Regions from separate parts of the Streptomyces sp. NPDC001828 genome, predicted to be linked through region 1. Evidence: riboswitches for the same ligand, from Rfam matches in the RefSeq annotation. Region 1 holds a riboswitch; the other holds the start of a gene.
The links. Region 1 has a riboswitch for glycine ahead of gcvP (aminomethyl-transferring glycine dehydrogenase). Riboswitches for the same ligand answer to the same signal wherever they lie in the genome.

Region 1 (5,169 bases):
GGCGACGGTACGGCAGGGGGCGCTCCCGGACTCGGTCCGGGGGAGAGCGGGCCGTACCCGCTCCACAGCAGTGCGGCCGACCCGAGTACCGAAACGATCGGATACCGGGGCCCGACCGCGTGCGCGGCGGCGGGGATCACCTACCGACAGCTCGACTACTGGGCGCGTACCGGTCTGGTCGAGCCGAGCGTGCGTCCGGCCTACGGCTCGGGCACGCAGCGCCTCTACAGCTTCCGGGACGTCGTCGTCCTGAAGATCGTCAAGCGTTTCCTCGACACCGGGGTCGCCCTCCAGAACATCCGCGCCGCCGTGCAGCACCTGCGTGAGCGCGGCTTCCGCGATCTGGAGCGGATGACGTTGATGAGCGACGGTGCCACCGTCTACGAGTGCTCGTCCCCCGACGAGGTGGTGAACCTCCTCCAGGGCGGCCAGGGCATCTTCGGCATCGCCGTCGGCGTGGTGTGGCAGGACGTCGAGGCGGCGCTCTCCCAGCTGCACGGTGAGCGCGTCGACACCGGCGAGACCCTGGTCGGCCACAACCCGGCCGATGAGCTGGCCAGGCGGCGCAACCGCGCGGTCTGACGCCCCGGCGGCGCCGCCGGGGCCGATTGTCAGTGGCGTACGGCAGCATCAGTGATGTGAGAGCCGCGCCGACCATTCTGCATCTCGACATGGATGCCTTCTTCGCCGCCGCAGAGCAGGCGTCGAAGCCGAGCCTGCGCGGAAAGCCGGTCGTGGTGGGCGGGCTCGGGCCGCGCGGAGTGGTCTCGACGGCGTCGTACGAGGCGAGACGCTTCGGGGTGCGTTCGGCGATGCCGATGGCGCAGGCCCGGCGGCTCTGTCCCAACGCCGCCTATCTGGTGCCGCGCTTCCAGCTGTACCGCACCATCAGCGAACAGGTGATGGAGCTGCTCGGCCGGCTGTCGCCGTTGGTCGAGCCGCTGAGCCTGGACGAGGCGTTCGTGGACCTGGAGGCCGGCGGGGTGGCCTTCGAGTCGGCCTCGGCGCGGGCGGCCGGTGAGCGGCTGCGCAGGGACATCAGGGCGGTCACCGGGCTGAGCGGGTCGGTCGGGCTCGCCGGATCCAAGATGCTGGCCAAGATCGCCTCGGAGGAGGCCAAGCCGGACGGGCTCGTCCTGATAGAGCCGGGCACCGAGCGCGAGCTCCTCGGGCCGATGTCGGTGCGCACCCTGCCGGGGGTGGGCCCGGCCACCGGGGAACATCTGCGCCGGGCCGGGATGACCACCGTGGCCGACCTCGTCGAGGCGGGCGAGGACGAGCTCGTACGGCTCCTGGGCAAGTCGCACGGCGCCTCGCTCTACCGGATGGCGGCCGGGCACGACGACCGGCCCGTGGTGGCCGAGCGGGACGCGAAGTCGGTGTCCGTGGAGGACACCTTCGATGTGGACCTGCACGACCGGCTGAGGATCACCATCGAGGTGGGGCGGCTCGCCGACCGGTGTGTGCAGCGGCTGCGGGCGTCGGGGCACTCGGGCCGCACCATCGTGCTCAAGGTACGTCGGTACGACTTCTCCACGCTGACCAGGTCCGAGACCCTGCGCGGGCCCACCGACGACCCCGCGGTGGTCCGGGAGGCCGCCGCGCGGCTCCTTGAGGCGGTGGACACCACGGGCGGGGTGCGGCTGCTCGGCGTCGGGGTCAGCGGGCTCGCCGACTTCACGCAGGAGGACCTGTTCGCGCAGGCCGCAGGGGAGCGGGCCGTGGAGGAGCCGGCGGGGCCGCTGGGCGAGGAGTCCACCCCGGCCGCCGAGGCGGAGGCGGAGCCCCCGCAGGACCCGGCACAGCGGCGCTGGCTGGCCGGGCACGACGTACGGCATGCCGAGTACGGGCCCGGCTGGGTGCAGGGCAGCGGGGTCGGGCGGGTCACGGTGCGCTTCGAGACGCCGACGGCACGGGCGCCCGGGCGGGTGAGGACGTTCAAGGTGGACGACCCCGGCCTGGAGCCTTCCGAGCCGCTGCCGCTGGTCGAGCCGACCGGAGCGGAGAGCGGGGAGGGAGGAGGGGCCGGAGCGCGGAGGGACGGGGAGGCGGGGGCCGCGGAAGGGGCGGCGGCGGGTCAGGATTCGCCGTTGGCGAGCCGGCCGAAGTCGCGGTCGGAGGGCGGCGGGCCGGGTTCGGGGGCCGCGATGTCCAGACCGTAGTGGTGGTAGAGCTGGAGCTCCTGTTCCGGGGAGAGGTGGCGGCCGACGCCGAAGTCCGGCGCGTCCTTGATCAGGGCACGGTCGTACGGGACGCGCAGCGTCTCGTCGACCAGGGTGCTCGGTTCCAGCGGGACGAAGGCGTCCCGGCTGAACAGTCCGGTGCGCACCGCGGCCCACTCGGGCGCGCCCGTGGCGTCGTCCAGGTAGACCTCGTCCACCGTTCCGATCTTGTGCCCATTGCGGTCGTATGCCTTGCGGCCGATCAGGCTGCGCGGATCGATATCGGTCTGCACGGTCCCTCCAATTGGTCGCAACCGGTTACAACTGCTCCATAAGCACTACGAAAGTGCACATCCCGGGTGTTGGCCACTTGAGCAGGTGAACAAAGAATCGAGCTCGGACCTCGCTGGTACGCTGGCAAGCGGCTGCTGACCCCGTGCGGGAGAGTCCACCGAAGAGCTCATCGAGTTCTCGGCGGACGCCGAAGGAGCAACTCCTCCCCGGAATCTCTCAGGCCCACGGACCGCACGGACGAGGTCACTCTGGAAAGCAGGACGGGGGACGTACGGGCACTTCAGCCCGGGCGGAACCTTTCCTCACCGACGGTGAAAGCCGGGTCGCCCCCATGCGCCCCGGTGAAGCTCTCAGGTTGAGATGACAGAGGGGGAGGCCGTCCGGGTACCCGCGCCGTGGTGCCCCTCGCAGGTCGTGCGACCAGGAGGCCTCCGTCATGACCGCCAACCGCATTCCGCTCAGCCAGCTGGAGCGTGGCATCCCCTTCGAGCAGCGCCACATCGGGCCCGATGCCGAGGCGCAGGCCAAGATGCTCGCCCAGGTCGGCTACGGCTCGCTCGACGAGCTCACAGACGCCGCCGTTCCCGAGGTCATCAAGAGCGCCGGGGCGCTGGGTCTGCCCGAGGCGCGCACCGAGGCCGAGGTGCTGGCCGAGCTGCGCCGGCTCGCGGACCGCAACCAGGTGCTCGCCCCGATGATCGGCCTCGGTTACTACGGCACCTTCACGCCGCCGGTCATCCTGCGCAACGTCATGGAGAACCCGGCCTGGTACACGGCGTACACGCCCTACCAGCCGGAGATCTCGCAGGGCCGCCTGGAGGCGCTGCTCAACTTCCAGACCATGGTCGCCGAGCTGACCGGCCTGCCGACCTCCGGCGCCTCGCTGCTCGACGAGGGCACCGCGGCCGCCGAGGCGCTCGCCCTGTCGCGGCGCGTGGGCAAGGTCAAGGGCGGGGTCTTCCTCGTCGACGCCGACACCCTGCCGCAGACGGTCGCCGTGATCCAGACGCGCGCCGAGCCGACGGGCGTCGAGGTCGTCGTCGCCGACCTGAGCGACGGCATCCCCGCCGAGGCCGCCGAGCGCGGCGTCTTCGGCGTGCTGCTCCAGTACCCGGGCGCCTCCGGCCAGGTCCGCGACCTCAAGCCGGTCATCGACGCGGCCCACGAGCTTGGCGCGATCGTCACGGTCGCCGCCGACCTGCTCGCGCTCACCCTGCTCGCCTCGCCGGGCTCGCTCGGCGCGGACATCGCCGTCGGCACGACCCAGCGCTTCGGTGTCCCGATGGGCTTCGGCGGACCGCACGCCGGGTTCATGGCGGTCCAGGAGAAGTTCGCCCGCAGCCTGCCGGGCCGCCTCGTCGGCGTCTCCGTCGACGCCGACGGCAACAAGGCCTACCGCCTGGCCCTGCAGACCCGCGAGCAGCACATCCGCCGCGAGAAGGCCACCAGCAACATCTGCACCGCGCAGGTGCTGCTCGCCGTGATGGCCGGCATGTACGCCGTCTACCACGGCCCGGACGGCCTGAAGCAGATCGCGCGGCGCACCCACCGCTACGCCGTCGTCCTCGCCGAGGGCCTGAGGGCCGCCGGGGTCGACGTCGCCCACGGCGCCTACTTCGACACGCTGACCGTACGCGTCCCGGGCAAGGCCGCCGAGGCCGTCAAGGCCGCCCGCCAGGGCGGGGTCAACCTGCACCTGGTCGACGCGGACACCGTCTCCTTCGCCTGCGACGAGACCACCACGCGGGCCCAACTGGCCGCAGTCTGGGCCGCGTTCGGGGTCGACGCCGATGTGGAGGCGCTGGACACCGCGGCCGCCGACACGCTGCCGGAGGCGCTGCTGCGCACCGACGAGTACCTGACCCACCCGGTCTTCCACCAGCACCGCTCCGAGACCGCGATGCTGCGCTACCTGCGCAAGCTGGCCGACCGCGACTACGCGCTCGACCGCGGCATGATCCCGCTCGGCTCCTGCACGATGAAGCTGAACGCGACGACCGAGATGGAGCCGGTGACCTGGCCCGAGTTCGGGCAGATCCACCCCTTCGCGCCGGTCGAGCAGGCCGCCGGCTACCTCACGCTCATCCGCGAGCTGGAGGAGCGCCTCGCCGAGGTCACCGGATACGACGCGGTGTCCATCCAGCCCAACGCCGGCTCGCAGGGCGAGCTCGCGGGTCTGCTCGCGGTGCGCGCCTACCACCGCGCCAACGGCGACACCCAGCGCACCATCTGCCTCATCCCGTCCTCCGCGCACGGCACCAACGCCGCGAGCGCCGTGATGGCCGGCATGAAGGTCGTGGTCGTCAAGACCGCGGACGACGGCGAGGTCGACGCCGACGACCTGCGCGCCAAGATCGAGCAGTACCGCGACGAGCTCTCGGTGCTGATGATCACCTACCCGTCCACGCACGGCGTGTTCGAGGAGCACGTCGCCGACATCTGCGCCCTGGTCCACGAGGCCGGCGGCCAGGTGTACGTCGACGGCGCCAACCTCAACGCCCTGGTGGGCCTCGCCAAGCCGGGCAAGTTCGGCGGCGACGTCTCGCACCTCAACCTGCACAAGACGTTCTGCATCCCGCACGGCGGCGGCGGCCCCGGCGTCGGCCCGGTCGGCGTGCGCGCGCACCTCGCCCCGTACCTGCCCAACCACCCGCTCCAGCCGAGCGCCGGCCCCGAGACGGGCGTCGGCCCGATCTCGGCCGCGCCGTGGGGC
Region 2 (5,169 bases), on a different contig from region 1:
GGAACGCGCCGACCTCGTCCGCGATCCGGCGGAAGGCGGCGAAGTCCAGCTGACGCGGGTACGCGGACCAGCCGGCCACGATCAGCTGCGGCTTCGACTCCTTGGCCAGGCGCTCGACCTCGGCCATGTCGACCTCGCCGGTCTCGTCGACGTGGTACGGGACCACGTTGTAGAGCTTGCCGGAGAAGTTGATCTTCATGCCGTGGGTCAGGTGACCGCCGTGGGCCAGGTTCAGACCCATGATGGTGTCGCCCGGCTTGAGCAGCGCGAACATCGCGGCAGCGTTCGCCTGGGCGCCCGAGTGGGGCTGCACGTTGGCGGCCTCGGCGCCGAAGAGCGCCTTGATGCGGTCGATCGCGATCTGCTCGACCACGTCGACGTGCTCGCAGCCGCCGTAGTAGCGGCGGCCCGGGTAGCCCTCGGCGTACTTGTTGGTGAGGACCGAGCCCTGGGCCTCCATGACCGCGACCGGAGCGAAGTTCTCCGAGGCGATCATCTCGAGGGTGGACTGCTGACGGTGGAGCTCGGCGTCGACGGCGGCGGCGACGTCCGGGTCCAGCTCGTGGAGAGACTGGTTCAGAAGCGACATCAGACGATCCCTTGAATCCCTTATCCCTGTGGTCTGGGTCAGCTGGCGAAGTCGGTGTACTCGTCGGCGGAGAGCAGGTCGCCCGGCTCGTCCGTGACGCGCACCTTGAACAGCCAACCGCCCTCGAACGGGGCCGAGTTGACCAGCGAAGGGTCGTCCACGACGTCCTGGTTGGCGGCCACGACCTCGCCGGTGACCGGGGAGTACAGGTCGCTGACCGACTTGGTGGACTCCAGCTCGCCGCAGGTCTCGCCCGCGGTCACCGTGTCACCCACCTCCGGAAGCTGTACGTACACGACGTCACCGAGCGCGTTGGCCGCGTGCTCCGTGATGCCGACCGTCGACACGCCGTCCTCGGCGCTCGACAGCCACTCGTGCTCCTTGCTGTAGCGCAGCTGCTGCGGGTTGCTCATGACCTGAATTCTCCTGTACGCGGGGGAGTGCTGGTGACGGGGTCTCGACGAGTGTCTCGGACGGCGAGACGGGAAAGGGGCTGCCGAAGGGAGGCGCGCGTCACTTCTGGCGCTTGTAGAAGGGCAGCGCGACGACCTCGTACGCCTCGTGCGTCCCGCGGATGTCGATGCCGACCCCCGGGGTGCCGGGCGCGGCGTGCTCGGCGTCCACGTACGCGATGGCGATCGGCTTGCCGAGCGTCGGGGACGGGGCGCCCGAGGTGACCTCGCCGACGACCTCGCCGCCGGCCACGACCGAGAACCCGGCGCGCGGCACCCGGCGGCCCTCGGCGATCAGGCCGACCAGCTTGCGCGGCGGGTTCGACTCGGCCTTCGCGGCGGCGGCCTCCAGAGCCGTACGGCCCACGAAGTCGCCGTCCTTCTCGAACTTCACGACCCGGCCGAGGCCGGCGTCGAAGGGGGTCAGCGCGGTGGTCAGCTCGTGCCCGTACAGCGGCATGCCCGCCTCCAGGCGCAGCGTGTCGCGGCAGGACAGGCCGCACGGCACGAGGCCCGCGTCCTGGCCGGCCTCGGTCAGCGCCCGCCACAGCCGCTCGGCGTGCTCGGGCGTCACGAACAGCTCGAAGCCGTCCTCGCCGGTGTAGCCGGTACGGGCGATGAGCGCGGGGACGCCGGCGACGGTGCCGGGCAGACCGGCGTAGTACTTCAGGCCGTCGAGGTCGGCGTCGGTCACGGACTTCAGGATGCCGGGGGACTCGGGGCCCTGCACCGCGATCAGCGCGTAGGCGTCGCGGTCGTCGCGGACCTCGGCGTCGAAGCCGGCCGCGCGCTCGGTGATCGCGTCGAGCACGGTCTGCGCGTTGCCCGCGTTGGCGACGACCATGTACTCGGTCTCGCCCAGGCGGTAGACGATCAGGTCGTCGACGATCCCGCCGTCCTCCTGGCAGATCATCGTGTACCGGGCGCGGCCGGCGCCGATGGTGGCGATGTTGCCGACCAGCGCGTGGTTCAGGGCCTGCATGGCCTCGGGGCCGGTGACGGTGATCTCGCCCATGTGGGACAGGTCGAACAGCCCGGCTCGGGTGCGCACGGCGTTGTGCTCGTCGCGCTCGCTCCCGTACCGCAGCGGCATGTCCCAGCCCGCGAAGTCGGTCATCGTGGCGCCCAGCGAACGATGCAGGGCATCGAGGGAGGTCAGACGGGGGGCGTTGCTCATGGATGTTGCTCCAAGGTCCCGGGGCATGACGGTCGAGGACATCCTCCCCATCTGTCATCGGAACCTGAGAGGTTCACCGTCGCGCGCTGCGCGTCACGGCTTGCACCTTGGGTGGGGCCGCCCGGCAGGGGACGGCCCGCTTTTCAGATCTGCCTCGTCCGCGCGGTACGGGGCCTGAGAGATTCAAGGGAGGGACTTGCTCCTTCGGCGCCCCAGCTCACAGCTGCTGAGGACTCTCCCGCGCGGATTCGAACGGCCGGTATGCAGTTGGCGCGCACATCATTGCACGCATCCCGGAAGCGGCAAATCGCTTGAGCCCTATTACCGTCTCTTTACACTTCCAGGGCAGGGGTCCCGGGATCCGAACAGGGGGGAGTGCCATGACGGTTGGACGCGAAACGGGCCGGGTGCGGGAGGTGCCCGCGCCGGACGGGCCCGGCCGGGAGGTCCCGGGACAGCGGGCGCGGCCGGTGGTGACCGAGGCGGTGCGGGATCTGCGCGGGAGGCCCGGGCGCACGCCGCCGGAGCTGCTCTTCGACGCGGGGGACGTCGTGGTGGTGTCGGGTCTGCCCGGCAGCGGCAAGACGACACTGATGCGCCGCACCGTCACCGACCGCCGCATCGACTCCCAGGACACCCGTCTCGCCTGGCAGCGCCGGCTCCCCGGCATCCCGTACGCGCTGTACCGCCCGCTCACCCGCACCGCGCACTTCGCCAGGACCTGGTGGGCCCTGCGCTCCGGGGACAGCCTCGTCGTGCACGACTGCGGTACGCAGGCCTGGGTGCGGCACTGGCTCGGCCGGGGCGCCCGGCGCCGCGGCCGCGCACTGCGCCTGGTCGTGCTCGACGTGCCGGCCGGCACCGCCCTGGAGGGCCAGGCAACCCGGGGACGTTGGGTGTCCAAGTACGCCTTCGCCCGGCATCGCGGCGCGGCTCGCCGCCTCATAGCCCAGGTGGAGGCCGGGCGGCTGCCCACCGGCTGCGCGAGCGCGGTCCTGCTCGACCGCGAGTCGGCCTCCGCGCTGCACCGCATCGGCTTCGCGCGGTAGCGCCCGGTGGCGCGCGCCGGGCCCGTTCCCGGCACCCTTTCACCCGTGCGCGTCGGCGGCGCTAGGGTCGTGGAGCACGACAGCAGTCGGGGGAGAAGGACGGCACATGAACTTTCCGGAGCAGGCGTTCGCGCATCCGCACGGCGGCGGAGGCTGGCCGGGCAACGAGCTCGAAGAGGTCCTCGCGGCGGCCCTCGGGCAGCCCGACGCGGGCCCCCGCCTCATAGAGGTGCTCGGCCGCAACCCCGTGTGGGTGCCGCTGCCCAACGGCGGCGGTCAGGGCAGCAGGGACCTCGACCTCCCCACCATGGAGCTCGACGGCGTCCCCTACGTACCGGTGTACAGCTCCGAGCAGCAGTTCCTCCAGTGCGTCGGCTCCCACATGTCGTTCGCGGTCGCCCCGGCCGTCGAGTTCGCCCGCGGGCTCCCGCCGCGGCTCGGCATCGTGGTCAACCCCGAGGGCGCGGTGGGCATGCCGCTGCCCCCGCCCGCCGTCGCCGAGCTGTGCCGCACCGGGCTCACCGCCCTCGACGGGCCCGCGTCCGGCGCGCGGGTGCGGCTCTTCGAGCCGGACTGGCAGGAGGACCCGGTCGACTTCCTGGCCGTCGCCGCCGAGGAGTTCGAGACGATCGGCGTGGTGCTCAGCGCCCGTCGCGCGCTCGCCTCCATCGAGGGCGAGCCGCCCACGCTCTTCATCGGCGTGGAGTTCGCCACCTGGGACGGCGCGGGACGCAACGCCCCCATGGAGGCGCTCGGCCGGGCGCTCGGCCGGGTCCCGGTCGGCTGGCCGGTCAATCTGGTCCTGCTCGACGTGACCCAGGATCCGGTCGCCATCTGGATGCGCGAGCGGGTACGGCCCTTCTACGCACGGGCCCAGTAACAGCCAACGGGTGCGTCGCGACAGCTCCCCGCCGGGCCATGGCGGTGTCTGTACGGCGGCTTAACCTGGTTTCATGACCCTTGCATCCCCGCAGCCGCACGCGTGTGCCCGGGGCTGCGGGGCGGCGCAGGCGTCGGCACGGTGGATCGAAGAGGGGCGGGACCCAGGGTGAGCGCGTCAGGCACCGCGGCGGCCGGGCAGGTCGAGCACATGCTGCGCCAGGTGACCCCCGGGCGCTACGACGTGTACGAGGCGCTGCTCCACGCCCTCGCGGACCCCGCCTCCGGCCAGGTCTGGATGCTCCTGTGGAACGGCCGGCCGGGCTCGCCGGACGCGCAGTACGGAAACATGGAGGTCGACGGCGTCTCCTACGCGCCCTGTGTGACCTCCGCGCAGGAGCTCTCCGCCAGCGGCTGGAACCGGGCGCACGAAGTGACCGGCGCCCTGGACGTCGCCCGGGCGCTCTACCCCGACCGCTACGGGATCTGGCTCAATCCGCACGCCCCCGGCGGCGGCGTCGGCGTCCCCTGGACGGATCTGCGCCGGATCGCCACCGGCCTCGACCGGATGCCCGCGGGGCCCCTGCGGCTTTCCGAACCGGCCGTGGAGATCCCCCAGTTCTACGCCCTGCTCGCCCAGCACGCGCACCGCACCCCGGCCGTGCGCTCGCTGCGCCGGGCCTGGGTGCAGCCCGCCCTCGGCACGCCGTACCTCGCGATCGGGCTCGACCTCTACGACACCAGCCCGCAGTCGGTCGACGCCGTGCGGGCGATGATGCAGCAGTCCATCCCGGCGGTGCCGGACGGCCTCGCCGTGTCCACGGTGGCGATGTCGGACGAGTACGACCCGGTCGGCATGTGGCTGAAAGCCAGCGCCCGGCCCTTCTACGACCGCGAGGCGCACGCCGCCCCGGCGCCCGGCGGGCCCGGCTACGGCTATCCGCCGGCCGCCCCGCGCCCGTACTGAGCCGCGTCCCGCCCGGGGAACCAACCGGGGCAGATCCCCTCAACTCCCCACGCACG

Region 2: another riboswitch for glycine. It lies ahead of gcvT (glycine cleavage system aminomethyltransferase GcvT); the one in region 1 lies ahead of gcvP (aminomethyl-transferring glycine dehydrogenase).

The regions. Positions count from the first base shown of each region.
Region 1 is NZ_JBIATV010000001.1:8,369-13,537, forward strand. Features, by position in the region: gene ACFYZA_RS00050 (MerR family transcriptional regulator) at 1-582, shown strand, start outside; gene ACFYZA_RS00055 (DNA polymerase IV) at 639-2,162, shown strand; gene ACFYZA_RS00060 (PRC-barrel domain-containing protein) at 2,078-2,467, opposite strand; glycine riboswitch at 2,592-2,698, shown strand; gene gcvP (aminomethyl-transferring glycine dehydrogenase) at 2,893-5,169, shown strand, end outside.
Region 2 is NZ_JBIATV010000006.1:259,973-265,141, reverse strand. Features, by position in the region: gene glyA (serine hydroxymethyltransferase) at 1-589, opposite strand, end outside; gene gcvH (glycine cleavage system protein GcvH) at 628-1,002, opposite strand; gene gcvT (glycine cleavage system aminomethyltransferase GcvT) at 1,103-2,218, opposite strand; glycine riboswitch at 2,372-2,469, opposite strand; gene ACFYZA_RS19625 (AAA family ATPase) at 2,599-3,267, shown strand; gene ACFYZA_RS19620 (enhanced serine sensitivity protein SseB) at 3,374-4,147, shown strand; gene ACFYZA_RS19615 (enhanced serine sensitivity protein SseB C-terminal domain-containing protein) at 4,316-5,113, shown strand.